Regions from separate parts of the Alteromonas sp. 14N.309.X.WAT.G.H12 genome, predicted to be linked through region 1. Evidence: predicted binding sites of a transcription regulator. Region 1 holds the regulator's gene; each other region holds the start of a gene.

Region 1 (8,204 bases):
CAGCAAGACACTAGCGTGGTGCAAGGAGACAGCATCACTTATGATATGGGCAAAGAACAATTACTTGCCACCGGGGGGGCCGAAAGCGCTTCAGGACGCGTGACTACCGTGTTTAGACCCGATACCATTGAGAGCAAAAGACAGCACGATGATAATGACGAAGATAACAAGGAAGATAATCAATAATGGCTACGTTGTCTGCATCCCATTTAGCTAAATCGTACAAATCCCGCCAGGTTGTACGGGATGTCAGCTTGTCAGTATCAACGGGCCAAATTGTGGGCTTGTTAGGGCCCAATGGCGCGGGGAAAACCACCACCTTCTATATGATTGTGGGGCTGGTTCCTTTAGACAAAGGAAAAATCAAAATCGATGACCAGGAGTTGACGCACCAACCCATGCATGAAAGGGCACGCAGAGGCATTGGATACTTACCACAAGAAGCATCCATATTCCGTAAACTCACCGTTCATGAGAATATCATGGCGATTCTGCAAACCCGCAAAGATTTGAAAAAAGAACAACGTGAAGCCGAAGCGGATTCACTACTTGATGAATTTAATATCAACCATATACGTAATAGTACGGGTATGAGTTTATCCGGCGGAGAGCGCCGTCGGGTGGAGATTGCACGAGCACTCGCTGCTAACCCACAATTTATTTTGTTGGATGAGCCCTTCGCTGGTGTTGATCCAATTTCAGTGAATGATATAAAGAAGATTATTCAGCATTTACGTGACAGAGGTATAGGAATCCTTATTACGGATCACAATGTTCGAGAAACCCTTGATGTTTGTGAAGAAGCCTATATCGTCAGTCATGGCGAGCTCATTGCGCAGGGTACCGCGGAACAAGTATTAAGTAATCAAAAGGTTCGTGATGTATACCTGGGAGAGCAATTCAGGCTATAGTTAGGATATCGGATTCGGTTAATCGTGACCCATACTGGGTATCCCTTGATAGAGTTATATAAGACGTAGATGAAACCATCGTTACAGTTAAAATTTAGCCAACAACTTACAATGACGCCGCAGTTACAGCAGGCGATCAAATTATTGCAGTTGTCGACACTTGATTTACAACAGGAAATTCAAGAAGCCTTGGATTCCAACCCGTTGTTAGAAGTGGATGAAAGTACCGACAACGATGTTGGCGAAAAAAATAATTTAGAGAACGACGATACGGTTCAGGAATCGGCATCTGCCACTGAAAGTATGGACACTGGAGAAGCGTTAGAAAAAAACGACCTTCCCGAAGAATTACCCTTAGACAGTACTTGGGATGAATATATCTCAGCTTCCTCCGCACCGGCAACCAGCATATCCGGCTCCTCTGGTGGCGATGATGAACAGATCTTTCAGGGAGAAACCACCGAGAACATTCAGGATCATTTGCTTTGGCAAATGCGCTTGACGCCCTTTTCAGAAATAGACCGAGCCATCGCCTTGGCGATTATCGACTCCATCGATGAAAGTGGTTACCTCACCGTTAGCGTTGAGGATATTCTGCAAAGCGTTAATAGTGACGAAACCGAAGAACCGGTGGAAGAAGACGAAGTGGAATGCGTGCTAAAACGTATCCAATTGTTTGATCCCATAGGCTCTGGCTCCCGTTCACCTCAGGAATGCCTGCTTGTGCAACTCAAACAGTTTGCCCCTGAGACGCCTTGGCTGGAAGAAGCCAAAATGCTGCTGGAGAACCATTGTGATTTACTCGGTAGCAAAGATTATCGAACACTAATGCGTAAAACTCGGCTCAAAGAAGATCAACTTCGTGAAGCCATGCGTTTACTACAAACATTGAATCCACGGCCCGGTAGCGCCCTTATCACCAAAGAACCAGAATATGTCATTCCTGATGTGTCTGTGGCGAAGAAAAACGGACGATGGGTGGTGGAACTTAATCCAGATAGTCTACCTAAATTAAGTGTTAATCAGCAGTATGCGGCCATGAGCCGTAAAGCGAAAAACAGCAGCGACTCTCAGTTTATTCGCTCTCATATGCAAGAAGCGAAATGGTTTATAAAGAGTCTGGAAAGTCGCAACGAAACCCTATTGAAGGTGGCGAACTGTATCGTACAGCAACAAATGGGATTTTTTGAGCACGGACCGGAAATGATGAAACCAATGGTGCTCAATGATGTCGCAGAAATGGTGGATATGCATGAATCAACAATTTCCCGCGTAACCACGCAAAAATACATGCATACCCCACGGGGCATTTTCGAATTGAAATACTTTTTCTCCAGCCACGTCGCAACGGAATCAGGTGGCGAATGTTCATCAACGGCAATACGCGCATTAATTAAAAAGCTAGTGGCGGCTGAAAAACCCAGTAAACCGCTTAGCGATAGTAAGATTGCTTCGTTGTTGGCCGAGCAAGGTATTATGGTAGCTCGGCGAACAATAGCAAAATACCGGGAATCTTTGTCGATTCCACCGTCTAACCAACGCAAAAGCCTGATTTAGGGCTGCTTAAAATAAGGAAGACGAAATATGCAAATCAACCTTACCGGTCGTCATGTTGAGATCACTGACTCTTTGCGTAATTATGTCGATACTAAATTCAGCAAATTAGAGCGCCACTTTGATCACATATCAAATGTGCACGTCATATTAAATGTTGAAAAACTCAATCAAAAAGCAGAAGCTACAGTATACCTTAGCGGCGCGGAAGTGTTTGCCTCTTCAGAAAACCAGGATATGTATGCCGCAATAGACAATATGGTTGATAAACTGGATAGGCAGGTATTAAAGCACAAAGAGAAGCTTAAAAAGCATTAACGTCACTTATGGATATTCAAGCCATCGTAAGCCTGGACCGCACTAAATGTGCGGTCCAGTGCAATAGTAAAAAGCGTATTTTGGAAATTATCAGCGGAATCGCTGCCCAAAATAACCCTGACATTGACGAAGCCACAGTGCTGAGCAGTCTGCTTTCCCGAGAAAGAATGGGCAGTACTGGCATTGGCAACGGCATCGCACTTCCCCATGGTCGACTAGAAGGGTTGGATCACGTTATCGCTATTGTTGTCACTAGTACACCTGCGATAGACTTTGATGCCATTGACAATAAACCTGTGGATATTTTTTTCACCCTGTTAGTGCCTCATGATCAAACAGAAGGTCACTTGCAAACCCTAGCCACAGTGGCGGGAAAACTCAGCGACAAAGAAACCATAAAAAGCATCAGAAAAGCGCAAACCAATGATGATATTATTCGCGCATTACAGTAAGTTATAGAAAAGGACATTTGTTGCCTGCGGATTTAGGAGAGACACGGTGAATCTGATCATCATAAGTGGCCGTTCAGGCTCGGGAAAATCTGTAGCATTACGGGCCTTAGAGGATTTGGGATATTACTGCGTTGATAATATCCCCGTTAACCTGCTTCCCGCTTTAACCCATACTGTCGCCGACGAATACGAACAAGTGGCCGTGAGCATCGATGTTCGTAACCTGCCCAAAGATCCCGCTGAATTAGTGGAAATACTGGATTATTTGCCCGAATCTTGGACGGTTACCATTGTGTATATCGATGCCAGTGAAGACATGCTGATGAAGCGCTTCAGTGAAACCCGGCGTTTGCATCCACTGGCCAAATTAAACAAGTCTTTATCCGATGCCATTCTCACAGAAAAAGAACTGCTTGCCCCCATTGCGGAACGGGCAGATCTTAATATTGATACCGATTCCTTAAGCATCCACCAGCTTGCCGAACTCATACGCGAGCGCATTTTAGGTAAAAAAAGCGCGCGTTTAGTACTGGTTATCGAATCCTTTGGCTTTAAACATGGCATTCCTAAAGACGCCGATTACGTGTTTGATGCCCGTTTCTTACCTAATCCCCATTGGGAGCCCGACTTAAAACATCTCACTGGCTTAGACACGCCTGTGCAAGTATTTTTAAGTTCACAGCCCATCGTTACCAAATTTATTTATCAAATTCAAAACCTCATCACCACATGGTTACCCCATCTAGAACGCAACAATCGAAGCTATGTGACCGTTGCCATAGGCTGCACCGGTGGCCAGCACCGCAGTGTTTACGTTGCTGAATGCTTAGCTAAGAACTTGCGGGAGAGCCATTCTGATGTGCAAATACGTCATCGAGAGCAAAAAGAATGATGCGCCTAGAAAAATCTGTCACCATTGTTAACAAACTGGGCTTACATGCCCGGGCAGCCACTCAACTGGTACAACTGGCGAATCAATTTGATGCCGAAGTTACCTTGCAAAAAGGGGATAAAACGGCCAATGCAAACAGTGTGTTAGGGCTAATGATGATGGAAAGTCATCAGGGTGAGCAGGTAACCATTATATCAGAAGGCCCAGATGCACAGGCGGCACTTGATGCGGTAGAAAGCTTGATTGTCCAAAAATTCAACGAAGATGAATAACCGCATTATGGTCACTCACCGGTAATACTTCCCCATACAACCCATGAAAACCTCTGATCCATTGCTTCCCGGCCACTTCTATTGCTAAATAAACCTACTCTCACTTTTGCTTAAGTAGTGAACCACTAAACTGCTCAGCGTAAGTTCAAGGATCTGAACATGTATTTTGTTCATCGTTTATCGATGGTGTTAGTGGTGCCGTTACTCTTTTTCCTTCCTCTGTCATCGGTTTATGGGCAGGACTCCCTGTATTTAGGCGGTGCAGAATGGCCCCCCTACTTTGTTCTGCAAAATCAAAATCAGGCAGCGGGTAAAGATTATTTGTTGCTAAAATCCATTCTTTCGAAGATGAACTACGCCCTAATACCCCAAGTTTTACCGGAAAAACGCCTAGCTCATGACGTTAACCAAGGCAAAATCGATGTGGTGTTAGGCGCTGCTTATACACCGGAACGGGCACAAAATAACTATTTTTCCATTCCCTATCGCACAGAAAGCATTGGTTACGGATACCTTAACAGCGGTTCTGCGCCACCGGCACAGCAAGATCTGCTCACACGCTTACGACAGGGTAAAACACTGGCGCTCAATACAGGTGGCTGGTTTGGTGAGTACTTTTCATCCCATATCGCCAATCCTTTTCACCATCAACTGGTGCATATTGAAAGTGTGGCACGTCGGATAAACGCCCTCGCTTTAGGTCGTGTGGATTTGATTTTAGATGACAAAGAGGTCTTGGCTTACAGCGCCAAAAAGCAAGGCATTCAAATAACGGTGAGTGAAGAAAACATTCAGCGCCAAGAGGTACATTTTATGTTTAGTCGTTATTCTGTTGATCAACAATTTATGCAGACATTTAATCGCTTGCTAGCAGAACGGCTAAAAATTGAACCGCAAAATGATGACGAATAAATGACAACCATAACAATTTGTCGCACTTGATCATAAGACTTCAACACCCTCAGGTTTAACCTGCCTATTCCCCCACTTTTGCTAGTATTTTCAGCATCAATATTCATGACAGAATTTGCTTGTTGGGGTATCCTATAGGTATCCCTTCCATATTGTTTCTCAAAGGATTTCAGTGGCAGAAGCATTGGACAGTAAATCAGCACAAAGTCAATTACGCTCACTTAACGACGCCTTGGGTGATGGGCGATTTGTGTCTGTAAGAAAAATGCTGCATGAGCTGCCGCCGAGCGATGTGGCACTGATCCTAGAATCCAGCCCAACCAAAACCCGGGATGAATTGTGGGATCTTATCGACAGTGATTTTCACGGCGATATTCTCGAAGAACTGTCCGAAGATGTACGTAACGGTATTATCAGTAAGATGGTGCCGGAAAAAGTTGTCGATGCCCTAGAGGAAATGGACACCGATGACTTAGCAGAAACACTAAGCAGTCTTCCCGATGAAGTCTTACAGGGTATCTTGCAATCCATGGATGCCCAAGACAGGCATCGTGCGGAGCAAGCGCTGGCGTATGGTGAAGAAACCGCCGGCTTTATTATGAATACTGACACCATTACTTTGCGTCCAGATGTGACCGTTGACGTGGTGTTGCGTTATATACGGCTAAAAGGTGAATTACCAGAAAACACCGACACCTTTTACGTGGTAAACCGCACCGACAACCTTGTCGGCCTTGTCCCGGTAGCCCGACTGCTCACCGCCGACCCTGAAGATAAGGTGGCAGAAGTCATGGATGAAGATGCCGAAGCGGTGCCGGTGAATATGCCTGATGGTGAAGTGGCCAGCCTATTTGAAAGGTACAACTGGCTGTCTGCCCCCGTTGTGGATGAAAATCATCGCCTAGTTGGACGTATTACCATCGATGACGTGGTGGATATCATCAGAGAAGATGCGGAGCACTCCATGATGAGTATGGCCGGTTTAGATGATGAAGAAGATACCTTTGCCCCCGTTTTACAAAGTACCCAGCGACGCTCGGTTTGGTTAGCCGTAAATCTGGTTACGGCCCTGATGGCTGCCGCTGTCAGCGATCTATTTGAAGCCACTCTCAGTCAACTGGCCGTATTGGCCATTTTAAACACCATTGTTCCCAGTATGGGCGGTGTTGCGGGAAATCAGACACTCACATTGGTGATCCGGGGTATGGCCCTAGGTCACGTTAACGGCAGTAACGCCCGCTGGCTCATTAGCAAAGAAATCGCCATCGGCTTTTTAAATGGCATTATCTGGGCATTACTTATCGCCACGGTCATTGGCGTATGGAAACAAAATTTGATACTGGGTGTGGTGATCGCCTTCGCTATGCTGGTTAACATGATAGCGGCGGCGTTGGCCGGTGCAACACTGCCCATTATCATGAAGCGCTTAAAAATCGATCCTGCCCTTGCCGGTAGTGTTATTCTCACCACCATTACCGACGTTGTTGGTATTTTTGCCTTTCTTGGCACCGCCACCTTACTATTGATGTAAGGCATAAAAAAAGTCGGCATTGCCGACTTTTTATTTAATGACTTTCAGGTTGGGTTTACCTTTTTTCGGTGGTACCGGCGCGTTTTGTGAATCGCCATCACTGGTATCCCCCGATGGTCGTGTTACCCCATCGCTATTACTTTTAGGTGCAGAATCTGGCTTTTCGGTCTCTTCTTCTAACGAGAACACCGTACCTGCGCCGTTCTCCCTTGCATATACGGCTAATACCGCATGACAAGGGATGTAAATTTGGCGAGGTTGGCCACCAAATCTAGCCTGGAAAGACAATGCTTCCAAATCCAGAGCAAAGTTCATACACGCTGCCGGAGAGACATTCAGTACTATCTGACCGTCTTTTACAAACTCCTGAGGCACATCAACCCGCTCCATAGTGGCATCCACCACAATGTAGGGCGTAAGCTGGTTATCCACTATCCAATCGTAGAATGCTTTTAACAGATAGGGTTGATTAGGGGTCATCATACTCATAACGGGTTATGAATTTCCCGTTCTTGATCCGTTAACGAGGCTTTAAAGGAGCTACGAGAGAAGATGCGCGTCATATACGCATTAACTTCTTTACTACCATTGCCGGTTAGAGTGATACCCAATGCAGGTAAACGCCATAACAGTGGTGCAAGGTAGCAATCCACTAAGCTAAACTCTTCACTCATGAAATAAGGCATTTCATCAAATACAGGGCCTAGGGCTAACAGGGCTTCGCGTAAATCATTACGAGCCGCTTCCACATCACCTTCATTACGGAAAATTTTATTCGCTAAAGAATACCAGTCCTGCTCAACCCGGTGCATCATTAAGCGACTTTGTCCTCGCGATACGGGATAAACAGGCATCAGGGGCGGATGAGGAAAACGCTCATCGAGATACTCCATGATGATATGGGATTTATATAGAACCAATTCTCTGTCAACGAGGGTTGGCACGGTACCGTATGGGTTCAAATCAAGCAAATCCTCAGGCAGATTCGTGGGATCTGTGTAGCTTATTTCAACACCAACACCTTTTTCCGCCAAAACAATACGAACCTGGTGACTGTAAATGTCGATGGTATCTGAGAACAACGTCATGATTGAACGCTTATTCGCGGCTACGGCCATTCATTTTCCTCCGTCGAGAGTAATACTACGCAAGCGCTAATGTCGCTTGCCATATGCTAAAAAAGGGGGCGGAATGCCCCCTTGCGTATTATACACAAAATATGCGCTGTTAGTGTACTTCTCTCCAGTATTCTTTCTTCAATAAGTAGACGAAGAAGAAAAGAACAACGATGAATACCAGCACCCACTTTCCGATACTTTCAGACTGTAGGCGGAAAGGTTCACCTGAATAAGCAAGAAAATT
Region 2 (8,204 bases), on a different contig from region 1:
GCATCGCGGTGAAAGCTGAAGAAAAGGGGTTAGAGCTAATTTGCCCCGCTACTCCTGTATTACATCAATGGTACAAGGCTGATCCTGGGCGTATAAGACAGATCCTTAATAACTTGGTAAGTAATGCCATTAAGTTCACCGAAGTGGGGGAAGTCGCAGTACATTACAGCGTGCAACAACAAACAGGATCACGCACAAAGGTGCTGATTGAAGTTGTCGATACCGGCATAGGTTTAGCCCCCGAACAACAATCTCGGCTTTTCGAAAGGTTTAGTCAAGCAGATGGTAGCACCACGAGAAGGTATGGAGGTACAGGTCTTGGTTTGGCAATAAGCAAGCAGCTGGTAGAGCTTTTGGGCGGAGAAATCGGAGTTAAGAGTGAAATAGGTAAAGGCTCGACATTCTGGTTTACCCTTGACCTTGAGAATGGACAAAAGCCTAACGTAGTTCAGCCTGAAACCGATCTTGATGGCCAAAAAATATTAGTGGTAGACGACAACTTAACCAACCGTAGATTACTAGGTTATTTATTGACAAATTGGCACGTTGACCACACCTTAGTGCCCAATGCTGAACAAGCCCTCGAAAGGCTTATGCTTGCTGTGGAGCAGAAACAACCATTTACTATTGCGATCATCGATATGCAAATGCCGGATATGGACGGAGCGCAGTTAGGTAAGATGATTAAAAGTACGCCTGAATTGGCCCATACCCACCTGATGATGCTCACATCACAAGGGCAAAGAGGTGACGGCCGAAAATTTAAAGAAGTCGGCTATAGTGCATACCTAACCAAACCCGTTGATCAGTTTATTTTGCGTACTTCTTTGATGCAAGTAGCCGGGCTATTATCAGACAATGCGCCACTTCTTACCGCTTATAGTGCCAACAAAAAACCGCAATTAAACGCACGTGCACTCGTCGTAGAAGACAACATTATTAATCAAGTTGTAGCCCAGTCACTCCTAGATCAGTTTGGCATACGCTCAGATGTGGCCGCCAATGGTCAGGAAGCACTCGTGGCATTAGAAAACCTACCCTACGACCTAGTATTAATGGATTGCCAAATGCCGGTAATGGATGGTTTTGAAGCCACCCGTAAAATTCGTGCTCCCGACTCAAAGGTACTCAATAGCAATATTACTATCGTGGCCATGACAGCCAATGCGATGCAAGGGGATAAAGACAAATGCCTGGCGGTAGGTATGAACGACTTTATTTCAAAGCCGGTTGAGTCGAGTAAGTTACAGCAAATATTAACGCAGTGGTTACCCATAAATGGCGCTGAAAAGTGACCCCAGGGTAAATACAGTGCATGAATGAGTTGAATAAGTGTGATTACCAAGGGATTATGTCGGTCTAATTACCGAACGATTTTGTCGTAAATAGCATATCAGCCAGTTGCTAAACTGGCTATCTTTTATGCCGATTCAGCCAGAGCATTAGATTTTTCGACTCGCAATGCGGTGGTATTCATATTGTTTCTTAGCCAAATGCTACGCACACCGCCCGCGCTAATATCAACACCTAGGGCTTCACTGAGCTTTTCTACAAAATGTACAACATAAGTTGCATGTATTTTCACCTGAAGGAGAGTTTCTTTATCAAATACCTTGACCTGTCCCTGATCACTCACAAGTAACTAGACTATCGAGCCATAAAAATTCTGAGGTACTTTATTTTGGAACTGAAACATTTTTAACTGGAAGAAAAACCTTTGAGTTTAATGTTAAGGAGAAAAAATCTAGTCTTTACACCGAATCCAAGGTTCCTTTTGACAGTGATAAATTTGAGGTAAAACAATACTGGGTAACTTCTAAAGATGGTACTCGCTTTCCAATATCAATATTAGGTGCCAAAGGGTTTCATAAGATGGGGCCTCGACCAACTATATTATATGGTTATGGAGGTTTTTCTCAAAGTATAATGCCTCGGTTTTCAGATGCACAGGCCGCATGGATAGAAGCGGGTGGAAACTACGTTATCGCTAACATTCGAGGCGGAAGCGAATTTGGTAAAGAATGGCATCGTCAAGGACAGCGCTATCAGGCCCGATATCTACCCCTAAATCGTTGATATTCAATTGTACGGGTAGGCCTAGCACTTTAACTTCTTGACTTAAATTTGGTAGTTGTTGATTTAACAGCGATTGCACATCAGAATTTGTAAATAAGAAAACAGATAAGTCTTGCGTACTGGCACAACCGGTTAATAACAACGTAACGATAAGAAATAAATTTTTCATGACAAACCTTTCAAAAATGGGGTCAGCAAAAATGGGGGCAGAGTTAATTAGCTAATATACGCCATTATGCGCTTTTTAGTTTATTTTAACTATGCGGCAGAGGGCAGAATTAGCGGATTAGAAAATCTAAATGAACGAATAATTAACTCTGCCCCCTTTGTTTTTACTTTGTCAGCTTATTTTACATTGGTTTACTTTATTTAAGATTGTAATTAATTATTTTTTTAAAAGTTTAACTAAATCAATGAGTTGTATTTTTGGCCTGAAATTTGCTTATTGACGTGCATTGTGTCATTAATTGAGAATCTAAATCATGAATAAATTTCTATGTGTTATCGCGTTACTTTTCACAGGTGTTGCAAATGCCACTATTATTTCTGGTGATTTTCGCACAGAAAGTGACCTTCCTTATTGCTGCGGTTCATTCGGACCTTTGGTTTATGAAAACCTTAACGCAACAGTCGGTGCTGGTGACGAATTAACAGGTGCTAATTTTGTAAGCAATCCTGATAACTGGAATGGGGGGTTGGTATTCATCGATTTAGACCCAACGACAAATATTATTACCCTAAATTCACAAGATGATCTTGATTTTGAGACTTTTACTGCTTCAATCTCGAATATCATTTTTGATGCCGGTGAAGTGATTACTGGTTTGTCATGGATATCGGGTAACCTTACAGATTTAGGTATTCCTGAAATATTATCTTTTACAGGAAATAGTGTTTCAGTTAGTTATGATGTCGGAAGTGGTAACGACGTATTTAATTTCAATTTAACTCAGGCACAATTTCAGATAGAAACACAATCTGGTTCTGTTGCAGTACCTGCTCCAGCATCGATTCTTTTGCTTAGCTTAGGTCTACTTGTGTTAGTCGGTAGAAAAAGATTTAACGCGTAATCGATATAGAGTTTTAAAGGCCTCGATTTATTATCGGGGCCTTTTTATGTCTGCTAGGAAGTGATGGTTGTTCCGACTTAGGGGCTATTTTAAATTACCGGGTTTATTAAACAGTAATTTAATGGCTGCAGTGGCACTTTTTTGTTTTTGCAGATTGCTAACTAAGATGCGCCAAGGTGTGAACACCACATCAAAAAACGAAACCGCATATTCACGATCTGTCACCCCATAGCTAGGTGACTCACCATTGCTCTTCACAAAGGTTCCAAAAGCTTTGTCCCAGATGATAAGTACACCAGCGTAGTTTTTATCGACGTATTGTGGGTTCTTAGCATGATGAAGACAATGATGTACCGGAGTATTAAATACCTTACCCAGCACTCTGAATTCAGGCCCTAGTTCTGTATGTACAAAAAATTGAAAAGCTAAGTTCAAAGCAACAATTGCCAGCACTAACTGAGGTGTATAGCCTAAAATAATCAGCGGCAACCAAAACACCCACATACCCACAATGGGATAAAAAAGGCTTTGCCGCATAGCCGTAGAAAAATTCATATTGGTTGAACTGTGGTGCACAACATGTGCAGCCCATAACCAGTTACATTGATGGCTGGCACGATGAAACCAATAGTATAGAAAATCTTGAAAAATGAACGCAAAAATAACCGTTAGTACTGTCAATTCAATTGTGAAAATAGCGAACGTCGCGTGCAACCAATAAAAAAATGGCATCAGCGCTAGCATCAACAAAATGTCGCTAGCTTGATGGGTTAAGGCCAACGCTAGGTTTACACTAAACTCTTTAAAAAGAAAGACACCCATGATAAAAATGATCAATTCCCTAGGCTGAACTACACTAAATTTGTGTTTCATTCGGTCAGGTAGATGGACTATGCCTCAACCTCGAAAAAGCCAAATTAGTTTAATCCACTGTGTTCCCAGCCATCAGCACTCAAGACTATAAAAGCTAGTATTGCCAGTCTTCATGCGCAAGCGGCAAACTGTTCAAAAGATCACACCGCTCCCTCCAGTTGGGCATTAACTTATCCATATGAGCTATAAAGCGTTCGTTGTGATGCCGTTCTAGGAGATGCACAAACTCGTGAGCCACAATATACTCAAGGCACTCGAAAGGCTTTTTGGCTAGTTCAGAGTTGATGATGATGCGTTTTGAATCTGTGTTGCAGCTGCCCCACTTCGTTTTCATTCTCCGCACAGTTACTGATGACGGAGCTCGGCCAACGCGCTGACTCCAACTATCAATTAGAGAGCACAGCGCTTTCTGGGTTTCCGTTTTATAAAACGCATCAAACAGAGTTTGTTTGTCTTCAAGAGACATTTCTTCAGTAATAGCTGCCTGTAATCGTCGATTCTTTACACCCTGTACTTCAGCTTTTTTGCTGACACTGATTATGCGTAAGCGATATTTTTGCCCCCAAAGAAAATGGGCCTCACCATCGATAAACTCGCGAGGTGACTGACGAGGCTGCTCGGCAAAGTCTCTCTGTTGTTTCTTTATCCAAGCAAGCTTTGATACTACAGCGGTCCTAATTGCAGTATCAGTCATGGCTGTAGGAACTGAAACTCTCACCCTTCCATCAGGTGGTAAAACATTGATGTGAAGGTTCTTAATTGGTTTTCTATGTAGTGCGAAACTTAACTCACCTATTTTCAACTCCGAAACATCGGTCATTACTGATAATCTTTCTGTTTTTTTGCAAGTTCAATGACATCAGTGACGTTAATGTCATAATCTGCCGCTGTATCAGCGACCGCTCGTGCTATTTCGCGCTCTTTAAACCGATCTCCTATCCAGTCGGCTTTTTTGGTTTCTCGAATAGTCCTATCTAACATTGTTACAAGTGACTCGTTTTTACCGAAGTTATCATAGAAAGCTTTCTTTGCTTGCGTGTCCATGCTTGAAGGATACTTATCATCAGCATCAGAAGGCACTTTTACCATTTTAGCTAACGCGATTATCTTCTCTAAGTAGTCCTGATATTCAATGGCCTTCTGCTTCCGGAGATTAATAAGCTCTGCCAGCAGTGTAGACATTTGCTCATAATATTTCGGGTTTACCGGATTCTCATCAACAATAGTCCTACGAACGTTATTCTCGATTGTTTCAGCCATATTTTCCTGACTCTCTTTAATCCCTTCAGGCAAGTCATCAAGCGCTTCTGCTCCTTTTTTAATAATGAGATCAACTAAACCCAAATCTTCAATTTCGACAAGTTGTTCGCTGGGCTTCGCTCTGACGTAAGTATCGAGTAAAAAGCGCATCGCTGGCTCATACTGCTTCATATTGACACTATCTTTACTAGCGACCTTAACTTCGTTTCTTACTGTTTCAAAGTGCAAAACTTCCTGACGAATTTTCTCAGTTTGTTGAGAGGTATAACCGGCTTTTACCATCTCATTTGCGAGATTCCCAAAATTACGGATAAGCTTAGCAACCGCTTTGTAAAGCGTCAGTCTCAAGTTTTCCTTTTCGAAAAGTTCGTCGGAGTTATCACCGGATGATCCGCAAAAATAAATCAAATAATCCTGCGTTTCCTTAGGTGCTTTAACCGGCTCACACAGCCCTCTCACCATTTCTAACGCTGTTTCTAATTCAGCCCTAGCCTCGGTGAGTCTGTCTTTCAATAAGCCCTTAACGTCTTCACTATCGTAACTATCGAAAGCCTCACCGGTATAATCAATAATCGCTTTATCTAAGCTTTTAAAAAGATCTTTATAGTCAACAATATACCCGACATCTTTATCCTCAGTGTCGAGACGGTTTACTCGACAGATGGCTTGGAATAGATTGTGATCTGCCATTTGCTTATCAATATACAAATACGTTGCCGACGGCGCATCAAAGCCCGTTAGTAATTTATCAACAACTATCAAGAGCCGCATTTGACCGGGCTCTTTGATAAACTTTTGTTTCACTTGTTTTTCGAACTCTTCAACTAGTTTTGCTGCTTCGTCTTCCGGCTTTTCGAAATATTCTGCTAGCATCTTCCGGTAAACTTCATATTTGAAGAGCTTTTCAGTGAGACCTTCACCTGTAGTCTCGCCCTTAATACTCGCACTTGTGGGTTGATAGCTTGTTACTATAGCGCATTTACCAGCCAACTCCGTCTTTACGAACATGTCATAAACTGCACAAGCTTGATGCACGCTAGCACAGACGAGCATAGCATTACCCCGCCCTTCCTTAAGACGAGGTTTTGTATCCATATCCAACAATATATCGCTTACGATCTGTTCCAGTCGCGAACGAGAGGATAGAAGCTTCTGCATGGATCCCCATTTCTGCTTCAACTGGGTTTTAGCGATATTCGACATACCGCTTGTTTTTGCTTCAAACCACTGGTCGACTTTCTTATGTGAAGATATTGCCTGATCGATATCTCTGGCTTCATAGCGCAAGTCAAGCACGACACCATCAGCCACCGCTTCATCAAATTTGTAAGTATGAATATACGGCCCGAAGATTTCTACTGAGCGAGCCTTGTCTTTCTTCATTAGCGGCGTACCAGTAAAACCAATGAACATGGCATCCGGTAGAATCGATTTCATGGCTTGGTGGAGTTTGCCGGATTGAGTACGGTGACACTCATCCACGAAAACAAACAAATTACCTTTGGGTGCAAAATTGTCTGGTAATGCAGAACGCAAAGAAGCGATGAAGTCCTGTGTACTCTCGTCTTCATTGTCACTTTGGCGGCCGAATTTATGCACTAATGAACACAGTAACCAAGGATTAGTTTGATTTATAGTAGATACGAGATCTGCCCCACTTTTACTTCGATAGATTTCTTCATCCACACCATAAAATACGCCCTCAATCTGCTCATCAAGCTCGGTTCTGTCTGTTATTATGAGAACACGAGCATTAGAAACATTTTCCCTGATCCACTTTGCCAGCCACACCATTGTAAGGCTTTTACCTGAGCCTTGCGTATGCCAGATGATTCCGCCTTGTCGAGCATCGATATGTTGTTTAGCAGCCTGTATCCCAAAGAACTGATTATGCCTACAAGTTTTCTTTACGCCTTTATCAAATACAATGAAGTCGTGGATAATCTGTAAAAAACGTGATTTGCTGCAAAGACGGAAAAGGTCATTATCAAGTTTATGAGGGTATGGTTCTCCCCCTTTTTCTTTCCACTCAAGATAATATTTTTCGGGTGTTTCGATAGTGCCGTAGCGCAATCCTTGCGTGTCATTGCCGGCCATCACTAGTTGCATAGTGGTGAAGAAATTACGAATAAAGCTCTTTTTCTGATTATCCAGATTCTGACGAATGCCTTCACTCACATCTACAAACGAACGTTTTAGTTCGAGAACGCCCAACGCGATCCCGTTTACATAAATCACAATATCAGGGCGTTTGGTATTTGGCCCCTTTATCGAGACTTCTTCAGCAATCGCAAAGTCGTTTGCCTGAGGATTCTTCCAATCTATCAACCACACTGTCTGAAACTGTTCGCCAGCCCCACCTTTTACCTTTACGCCGTAACGAAGTAACCGATAGATTTCTTTATTAGCTTCATACAAGCTTTTACCTTCGCCAAGCGCTGCCGCCTTGCCTAATTCATGTAGTGCACGGGATATCAGCGATGTATCAATATTTCGCCTTTTAAGCCAAATCTCTAGAAGAGATGCCTCAATATTACGATTTTCACGATCTGTCCAATCGCCCAAATAATCGTATTCAAGCTCTTCAGAGAAGAAGGCAACAACACGTTTTTGAGTTTCTTTTTCTTTTTGACCGACTTGGCTCATAATAATCCTTTAATAAATCATCCAGCTTCAAATTTTTATAAAAATTCTTCACAAGACGGGCACACGACATTGGACGTTTGAGTTGCCCTTGTACGATGATATGTCCACTTTAAACCATTCTTAAATAAAGGTTTAGAGCATTTTCTGCATACCGTTTTAATCGTTAGTAACGAACATGCTGAACATGTTAGCTCCCATCTTGGCTTACCACGTTTAGTGGGCGAATACTTTTCTACCATGGGTTGACCACATCCAATACAGCTCATGTTATGCCAAGCA
Region 3 (8,204 bases), on a different contig from region 1:
CTGCGGGTTGTTATCAGTTTCATCGGTGCAGTGTTGATAAGCGGCTGTAGTAGTTTTTTCGATAAGCAAGTTGAGTGGGAAACGGTAGAGCCCGAAGAATATCCGGTACTCAGTGCCATCGGTTATGCTCCCATTGCGACTCAGCGGGGAAAGTCCGATAACGATCGGGCATTAATGGCCATGCGGGCATCAAAGCTTGATGCTTACAGAGAACTGGCCGAACAGGTGTATGGACAAAAACTGGACGGAAGTCAGTCAGTGTCTAATCTTGTGATGCAGGATTCACGGTTAAAAGCGTCTGTTGAAGGGGTGATCCGTGGCGCTAGAGTGGTAAAGAGTTATCCGGTAGGCGAAGATACCTACGCAACTGAGCTGGAGCTGGATATGCGCAAAGTGTATGACATTTATTTAACCGTGGCTAAGCCTAAACGTATTCGCGATGTGACCTATTACTAAGGAAAATTACACTGGGAAGGATGGGGGGCGGTTAAGCGCTGATCCCTCGACCACGGCCAGAGCCTTTCGGCTTACCGCTTTTATCGTAGGTCAGAGATTCTTTCGCACGCACTTCTAGCATCAGGTTTCTTAAATGGGTTAAACGCAGTTGCCCTTGTTCCACCGCTTTTTCATTAACCTGGGTTTTATAACGACACTCTTCAACCCGCTGTTTCGATTTTTCAATCATTTCGTTGATATCATCGGGCACTGATTGGGAGGCTGACAACGGTTGGTAATGTTGCGCCACAATATTATCAGTGAGCTGGATTTGTTCGAGGGTGTGTTCTTTTTCTTTGAGTAAATTAATCAGGTCTTCCGCATTGCGGGAACTGATAAGGTGCAGCTCCTGATCAAGCAACGCTGACAATTGAGTTAGGTTGGCTAACTGTTGTTCAAGGGCTTGCTGAAGTTCTTGCACCATTATTTACTCTTTAAGGTTTTAAACCAAATACTTGCGCTTCCAAACGTGCGATTTTTTGTGCCAGTGAATCAGCATCAATTTTGTATTCGCCACTTTGGATCGCTTTTTTCAGTTTATCCACTTTCTCCTGATTCACCGGCGTCTCTGTCCCTTTCTTTTGTACCTGGCTTAATTGCTGGGCAGATTGGGTTAGCGACACGGAATCTTGTCTTGGAGCCGTGGTCTGCGTGTTTTTGGCCGCCACTTCCTGTTGTGCGGCAGATTGTGTTTGTGACTGCTGATTATTCAGTTTCACATTGTCAACGGGAGCCTTAGGACCGCCATTGTTTACATTATTAATTGCCATATTGATTTTCCACTACCAATAATACCTCGTTTAATTTATCGGCAGAATGCGTTGTAACTTTAGCCCGATTTACTAATTTTTTTGACAACCGTCTACAGATTAACCACCACTGTTTGTGTACTGGCGACCTCGGCGATAATTGAACGTCTTGATGATGCGTTAAGTACTTGAATATTATCGCCAATAATACCATCTTGTTGGGCTATGCCTGCGGTTTTTACCTGCATGCCTGCGGCGTTAGCACTTATTGTAATACGATCACCCTTACAAACAAAGCACAGCATATTACCTTGAATTGCCTGCCCTTGTCTCACTCGACGTTTCATACGGGCACCAATCAAGGGAGTTAAATCTGTATAACTGGTATGACGGATAAGATTGACATCCACTTCTGCGAGTTTCAAGTTTTGCGCACTTAACACGGTGCCTGGACTGATCATAGTCGCTGTCACGACCACGGTACGAGTGCGATTGATTCTGCCGTTGGTAAACAAGTACCAATTGCTGCTAGGGCAAGTTACCCGCACCGATACATAGCTTTGTGATAACGCCGCTTCATCGGCGTGATAATTATAATCACTCTCACAAGGTTGGATTTGAATGCGCTCATCGATGGGCAGCACGGTAACCTGGACATTGTCGTTTTGATAGCGATCGCCAATGGCTGAACGAAGATATTGCTCAGCTTCTTCTCGCATTTGTTCCCGTAAATGCCCGGAAGATTGTGCAAATGCCTGAAAACTAACTATGGTTATGAGCATAATAACCACATGAAACAGTCGTTGCTCTCGTTTTTGGGCACTGGAATATGGAATCTTTTTTTTCATTTTCACTTTTTCGTGTTCACCTGAACGCAATTTGACTATGATTAATAACAGTATCTGACGGGACGACGATGCCAGCGTCACTTTTTTGGCGATTCTACTTCAAATCATTAAGTGGTATTGTCAACGCAATGTTCGTGCCCAATTTTTATATAGAGGTGAGATATGTCGGGAATACTTGATTCCGTTAATCAGCGCACGCAGCTAGTGGGGCAGAATCGACTGGAATTGTTGTTGTTCAGATTAAATGGGCGTCAGCGTTTTGGCATTAATGTGTTTAAAGTGCGTGAAGTTTTACAATGTCCGCCTTTAACGCGGATCCCCAAATTAAATTCATTGGTCCGTGGCGTCGCTCATATTCGTGGCCAGACCATATCGGTGATCGATCTGAGTATGGCCACCGGCGGGCGTAAAATTGAGAATTTGGATAACGCGTTCATTGTGATCGCTGAATACAACCGGTCTGTTCAGGGCTTTTTGGTAGGAGCAGTAGAACGTATTATTAATACCAACTGGGATACCATCATGCCGCCGCCACAGGGAACGGGCAAAGCAAGTTACCTAACGGCGGTAACAGAAGTGGATAATGAGCTGGTGGAAATTCTGGACGTGGAGAAAATTCTCAATGAAATTTCCCCACTGAACACCGATGTGAGTGATGAAGTGGCCTCGGGGTTAGATACCTCTGGCAGCAAAGATAAAATTATTTTTATTGCTGATGATTCCTCGGTGGCAAGAAGTCAGGTGAAAAAAGCCCTAACGGCTTTAGGTCTGGAAATTGAAATGGCTAAAAATGGGCTCGAAGCCCTCAACCGATTAAAAGAAATCGCCGCTGAAACCGGTGATGTCACAGACAAAGTCGGTGTGTTGGTTTCCGATATTGAAATGCCTGAAATGGATGGTTATACCTTAACGGCGGAAATTAAAAATACGCCGGAATTGCAAAACCTCCATGTGGTGCTTCATACCTCCTTAAGTGGCGTATTTAATCAGGCGATGGTGGAAAAGGTGGGGGCCGACGATTTTATTGCCAAGTTCCATCCCGATGAGCTTGCCACAGCAGTGAACAAGTGGCTTAAAGATTAGTTTGTGAGGCATTTTTAGCTTGAAAAACAAAGACGTGTCTGAAGGTAGTTATCGTCAGTTTGGTCAATTTCTGCAACAGCAATGCGGTATTTCTCTTGGTGAGAATAAACAGTATTTGGTTCGTAGTCGATTGTCTTCGGTGATGCACGATTTTCATTTTGATTGCATAGATGCCCTCATTTCGGCCACGATCACCGGGCGCAATCGCCAGCTCCTTCAAGCCGTACTCGATGCCATGACCACCAACGAAACCTTGTGGTTTCGTGATAACTACCCGTACGATCTGCTGGTGAAAAATATTTTGCCAGAGATGGCGACAAAAAAGCGGCGGTTACGTATTTGGAGCGCCGCCTGTTCGTCAGGGCAAGAGCCATACTCCATTGCCATGTCTGTGCTTGAGTATCAGGGGCAAAAAGGGCAATTGCTTGGTGGTGTGGAAATTGTCGGTACGGATCTATCATCTAAGATGCTGGAAAAATGCGAAAAGGGTGTTTACGACGAGCTATCCTTAGCTCGGGGGTTGTCCGCTGAACGTCGTCGCCGATACTTTACCGCGAATAAAGACGGCTTATTACAGGTGAATCGTGACGTCAGAAATATGGTGTCGTTTCGCAGTTTAAATCTGCTTAATAGCTATGGTTCGCTGGGAAAATTCGATATCGTTTTTTGCCGCAATGTGTTGATTTATTTTCCCCAAGAAGTGAAAACACGCATACTGCAACAAATTGCCGCTCAACTGCAACCAGGTGGCATCCTCTTTCTCGGGGCGTCGGAATCTATAGGTAGTGCTGATCACCTCTATACGATGGTGAAATGCCGTCCAGGCCTTTATTTTCAACGTAAAGCGTAATCCTCCCGTGTTCTTAGTCTAGCGTCAAAAATACTTGGCACTTCCTTTGCTTTAACCTTTTACAAGGTCAATTTTTATAGCAACTGAGGTGTCGGTCGTGGCCATCAATTTAGACAAATTAGTGGGTTTCCACCAAAAAGCACTGAACATTCGTGAGCAGAGAATGGAAGTCATTGCTGGCAATTTGGCAAACGCCAATACGCCCGGGTACAAAGCCCGCGACATCGATTTTCAACGTGCGATGGAATCCGCCCAGTCATCTCAGCGTACCGGCAACATGGTACGAACCCATGAAGCCCACTTCGGGGGCAAACTCAATATCAGCAGTTTTGACGTAGATTATCGCATACCTGACCAACCGGATACCGGTGATGGTAACTCTGTGGACATACAGACCGAACGTAATGCGTTTTTGGAAAATGGTATGCGCTATCAGGCCTCATTACAGTTTCTGGAAAGTAAATTAAAAGGTATGAAGAAAGCCTTAAGTGGAGGGCAAAGCTAATGAGTCTCTTTAATGTAATGTCGATTTCCGGTACAGGCATGGAGGCAGAAAATGTCCGCTTGAATACCACTGCCAGTAACATTGCCAATGCCAACAGTGTTAGCAGCAGTTATGAAGATACCTACCGAGCTCGCTATCCGGTATTTGCCGAACAATTAGCCCAAGCCACAGATGATCAAAGTAAAGGCGTGGGCGTTCAGGTAAAAGGTGTCGTGGAAAGTGATGCGCCGTTGCAAATTGAATATGCTCCCCACAATCCAATGGCAGACGAAAATGGCTATATCTATAAGCCCAATGTGAATATTGTCGAAGAAATGGCAAATATGATGTCAGCCTCCAAAGGCTACGAAACAAATGTACAGGTTGCCGATACCACGAAACGCATTTTCCGTCAGGTATTGCAGCTAGGACGCAGTCAGTAATGAACGCTGACATGAGGATATTTCAGTGAGCACAATTTCAAATGATGCCGGTTTAACATCAGAACTTTACTGGCAGGACGAGGGGGTTGCTGTTGCCGATGGCAGTGAACAACGCCTCAGCCAGGAAGATTTCTTTTCATTGTTAACTGAGCAATTGGCGAATCAAGATCCCACCAAGCCGGTGGATAACGATCAAATGGTTGCGCAGATGACGTCATTTACCATGGCCGATGGCATTGAGCAATTAAATCAGAAGTTTGAGTCTTTTGCTGAATCAATGACGTCAAATCAGGCACTACAGGCGTCCAGCTTAATTGGTCAGAATGTACTGGTGGAAGGCAACATCGGTTATATGCCTGAAGAAGGCGCCGGTTTTAGCGGTGTGTTGGTCAATGACCAAACAGTACAAGATTTGACGATAACCATTGAGAATCAATATGGCGAAATCGTGAAAACCATTAATGCCGGTACCCAGGGGGCAGGAAACATTGAGTTTAATTGGGATGGCACCAACACCAATGGGGAAGCCATGCCTGCCGGTGACTATGTCATTAGTGCCAACGGTACCGTGGATGGTGAAGGCACCTCAGTGCCTATAGCGGTAAACCGGCATGTGGGCAGCGTAAGTATGACCGGCAGTAATCAAGGTATTGTTTTAAATTTGGCGGGTGATGTGAGCATTAGTCTTAATGACGTCATCCAAATTGGCAGTGAATAGGAGAAAATACTATGTCATTTAATATCGCACTAAGTGGTGTTTCTGCCGCGCAAAAAGATTTGGACGTGACCGCCAATAATATAGCGAACGTCAATACAGTAGGTTTTAAGGAATCCCGAGCTGAGTTCGGTGATGTTTATGCCTCTTCTTTACTTGCTAGCGGTAAAACCAAAGTGGGCGACGGTGTGTTAACCCAGGATGTCGCCCAGCAGTTTTCACAAGGTAGCTTGCAGTTTACCAATACGGCATTGGATTTAGCCATTACCGGCAACGGCTTTTTTGCCACTGTGCCAGAGATCACCTCACGGGATTTCTCTTTCACACGGGCAGGTCAGTTTAAATTGGACGAAGACAATTTTGTGGTAAACAGCAATGGCGACAACTTACTTGGATTTCCTGTTAACTCTGATGGCACCAGTTCCTCGGTGGCATTAAGTACCACCGAACCCGTACGTATTCCTGATTCATCCGGCTCGCCTCAGCAAACCTCTGAAGTGGATATTCGCATGAACCTGCCAGCAGGTGATCAGGCGCTGGATCCGGCGCAATTTAACCCCGATGATCCCACCTCCTACAATGCGGCTACGTCGGTAACTGTGTATGACTCATTAGGTGATAGCCATGTTATGACCTATTACTTTATTAAAGATCCTGATGCCACCACCACCAATGATTGGTACGTGGCCACCGCTGTTGATGATGAACTGGTGGATTTAGTGAACTCAGACGGCACGGATTCAGATACTGCCACGGCGGCAAATACAGTCGGTACCAGTTCCGGTTATCCGGTAACAGCGGCAAAATTGTCCTTTAGTCAGGGCGGTGACTTTATTGGTATTGAATCGCCTGACGGATTAACCTCCACGGATTATAAAATCCAGACCGAAGCGCTAGGTGATACGATCTTGGCCAATGGGTCTGATCCTACCCAACAAATTGCCATCGATTTTAATTTAGATCCTACTTCTGCCACTACTACCGAGCCCACCCAGTATGCCTCCGACTTTGAAGTGACGTCGTTGGAGCAAGATGGTTTACCGGTGGGGCGTTTGACCGGTATCGATATCGGCACCGATGGTTTGGTTAGAGCCACGTTTTCTAACGGTACCTCTGAACCCATTGTCAGGGTCGCCCTAGTCCGATTTGCCAATGAGCAGGGATTAACCCAACAAAGCAGTACTCAATGGAAAGAATCCATTGAATCAGGGGAAGCGTTAGCCGGTGAAGCCACAACCGGGACTTTCGGTGATATCAATTCATCCTCCCTTGAACAGGCGAATGTTAACTTGACCACTGAACTTATTGACTTGATCGTTGCTCAACGTAACTTCCAAGCGAGTTCTCGGGCCTTAGAAGTGAACAACCAGTTAAATCAAACCATCCTTAATATTCGATAAGGGCTTGCTGCGCTAATCGATAGTCTAAGGCCGCTTCTGCGGCCTTTTTGTTGTTTGCCTCTTTTCTACACACTCTTGGCATTTGAATTGCACAGTTATAGGTAAGTGCAATAAAACGTCAAAAGTCAGTCATGGATAAATTACTCTATATTGCTGCAAGCGGCGCCAAACAAGACCTATTGGCAACGGGTGTACGCGCCAATAATCTGGCGAATGCCCAGACAAACGGATTTCGAGCCCAGCTCGAACAGGCAAGAGCAATGCCGGCATACGGCGAAGGTTTGCCGACTCGCGTATTTTCTATGACTGAAAGTCCCGCCAGTAATTTTGAATCTGGGCCCATGATACAAACGAACCGTGATCTTGATGTGGCTATTCAAGGGGAAGGTTGGTTTGCCATGCAGACTCCCGATGGACAGGAAGGCTATAGCCGTGATGGCAGCTTTCAGTTAGGCGCAAACGGCATGCTCACTGATATGCACGGCAATATGGTTATGGGCGATAACGGGCCTATTTATTTGCCGGTGCCGTTGGACAATTTAAATATTTCTCTTGATGGCACCATTTCTACCCGCCCGGTTGGCGCGCCCGAAAATGTGTCGGAAGAAGTGGGAAGACTGAAATTGGTGAATCCGGATCTGGCGAATCTTGAGAAAGGATACGATGGTCTGTTTCGTACTAAAGATGGTTCTGTGGCCCCCGCTGACGTCAATGTCAGTGTGCGCACCGGCATGTTGGAAGGCTCCAATGTGAATGCGGTGGATGAGATGGTCAATATGATGAGCTTGCAAAGGCATTATGAGATGCAGGTAAAGCTGATGAAACAGGCCGATGAGCTATCAACGCGCGGCAATGCTCTATTGCGCATTATTTAATTATTTTACGTCACGCTCCTCAATACTGGGGACGTTAGGAGGTTCTTATGCATCCAGCGTTATGGATAAGTAAAACGGGTTTAGATGCCGCACAAACTGATGTGTCAGTGGTGTCCAATAACCTGGCCAACGCCTCAACGGTGGGCTTTAAGAAAGATAGAGCCATCTTTGAGGATTTACTCTATCAGAATATTAACCAGCCCGGCGGCCGCTCTTCGGCAGACACTGAGTTACCCTCGGGGCTTATGCTAGGCTCAGGTTC

The links. Region 1 encodes sigma-54, which starts transcription at its own class of promoters, with help from an activator protein. Its sites were predicted from a motif close to GTTGGCACGNNNNTNGNNT; they were not measured.
Region 2: a site for sigma-54 is predicted at 2,502-2,520, ahead of V5298_RS11485 (PEP-CTERM sorting domain-containing protein). Genes of this name have one in related genera too.
Region 3: a site for sigma-54 is predicted at 2,216-2,234, ahead of flgA (flagellar basal body P-ring formation chaperone FlgA). Genes of this name have one in related genera too.

The regions. Positions count from the first base shown of each region.
Region 1 is NZ_JBAHZB010000010.1:88-8,291, forward strand. It holds partial or broken gene V5298_RS05525 (LptA/OstA family protein) at 1-186, shown strand, start outside; gene lptB (LPS export ABC transporter ATP-binding protein) at 186-911, shown strand; gene V5298_RS05535 (RNA polymerase factor sigma-54) at 981-2,468, shown strand; gene hpf (ribosome hibernation promoting factor) at 2,496-2,783, shown strand; gene ptsN (PTS IIA-like nitrogen regulatory protein PtsN) at 2,792-3,235, shown strand; gene rapZ (RNase adapter RapZ) at 3,282-4,127, shown strand; gene V5298_RS05555 (HPr family phosphocarrier protein) at 4,124-4,399, shown strand; gene V5298_RS05560 (substrate-binding periplasmic protein) at 4,559-5,311, shown strand; gene mgtE (magnesium transporter) at 5,484-6,842, shown strand; gene V5298_RS05570 (ClpXP protease specificity-enhancing factor) at 6,873-7,322, opposite strand; gene sspA (stringent starvation protein SspA) at 7,328-7,960, opposite strand; gene V5298_RS05580 (cytochrome c1) at 8,070-8,204, opposite strand, start outside.
Region 2 is NZ_JBAHZB010000039.1:3,977-12,180, reverse strand. It holds gene V5298_RS11500 (response regulator) at 1-1,295, shown strand, start outside; gene V5298_RS11495 (hypothetical protein) at 1,421-1,636, opposite strand; gene V5298_RS21050 (prolyl oligopeptidase family serine peptidase) at 1,873-2,076, shown strand; gene V5298_RS11490 (hypothetical protein) at 1,988-2,245, opposite strand; gene V5298_RS11485 (PEP-CTERM sorting domain-containing protein) at 2,559-3,146, shown strand; gene V5298_RS11480 (sterol desaturase family protein) at 3,231-3,890, opposite strand; gene V5298_RS11475 (SprT family zinc-dependent metalloprotease) at 4,114-4,839, opposite strand; gene V5298_RS11470 (type I restriction endonuclease subunit R) at 4,839-7,925, opposite strand; gene V5298_RS11465 (DUF2357 domain-containing protein) at 7,961-8,204, opposite strand, start outside.
Region 3 is NZ_JBAHZB010000032.1:18,459-26,662, reverse strand. It holds gene V5298_RS10470 (LPP20 family lipoprotein) at 1-456, shown strand, start outside; gene flgN (flagellar export chaperone FlgN) at 488-919, opposite strand; gene flgM (flagellar biosynthesis anti-sigma factor FlgM) at 930-1,265, opposite strand; gene flgA (flagellar basal body P-ring formation chaperone FlgA) at 1,358-2,092, opposite strand; gene V5298_RS10450 (chemotaxis protein CheV) at 2,255-3,175, shown strand; gene V5298_RS10445 (protein-glutamate O-methyltransferase CheR) at 3,195-4,025, shown strand; gene flgB (flagellar basal body rod protein FlgB) at 4,123-4,530, shown strand; gene flgC (flagellar basal body rod protein FlgC) at 4,530-4,952, shown strand; gene V5298_RS10430 (flagellar hook assembly protein FlgD) at 4,978-5,670, shown strand; gene flgE (flagellar hook protein FlgE) at 5,682-7,067, shown strand; gene flgF (flagellar basal-body rod protein FlgF) at 7,199-7,942, shown strand; gene flgG (flagellar basal-body rod protein FlgG) at 7,990-8,204, shown strand, end outside.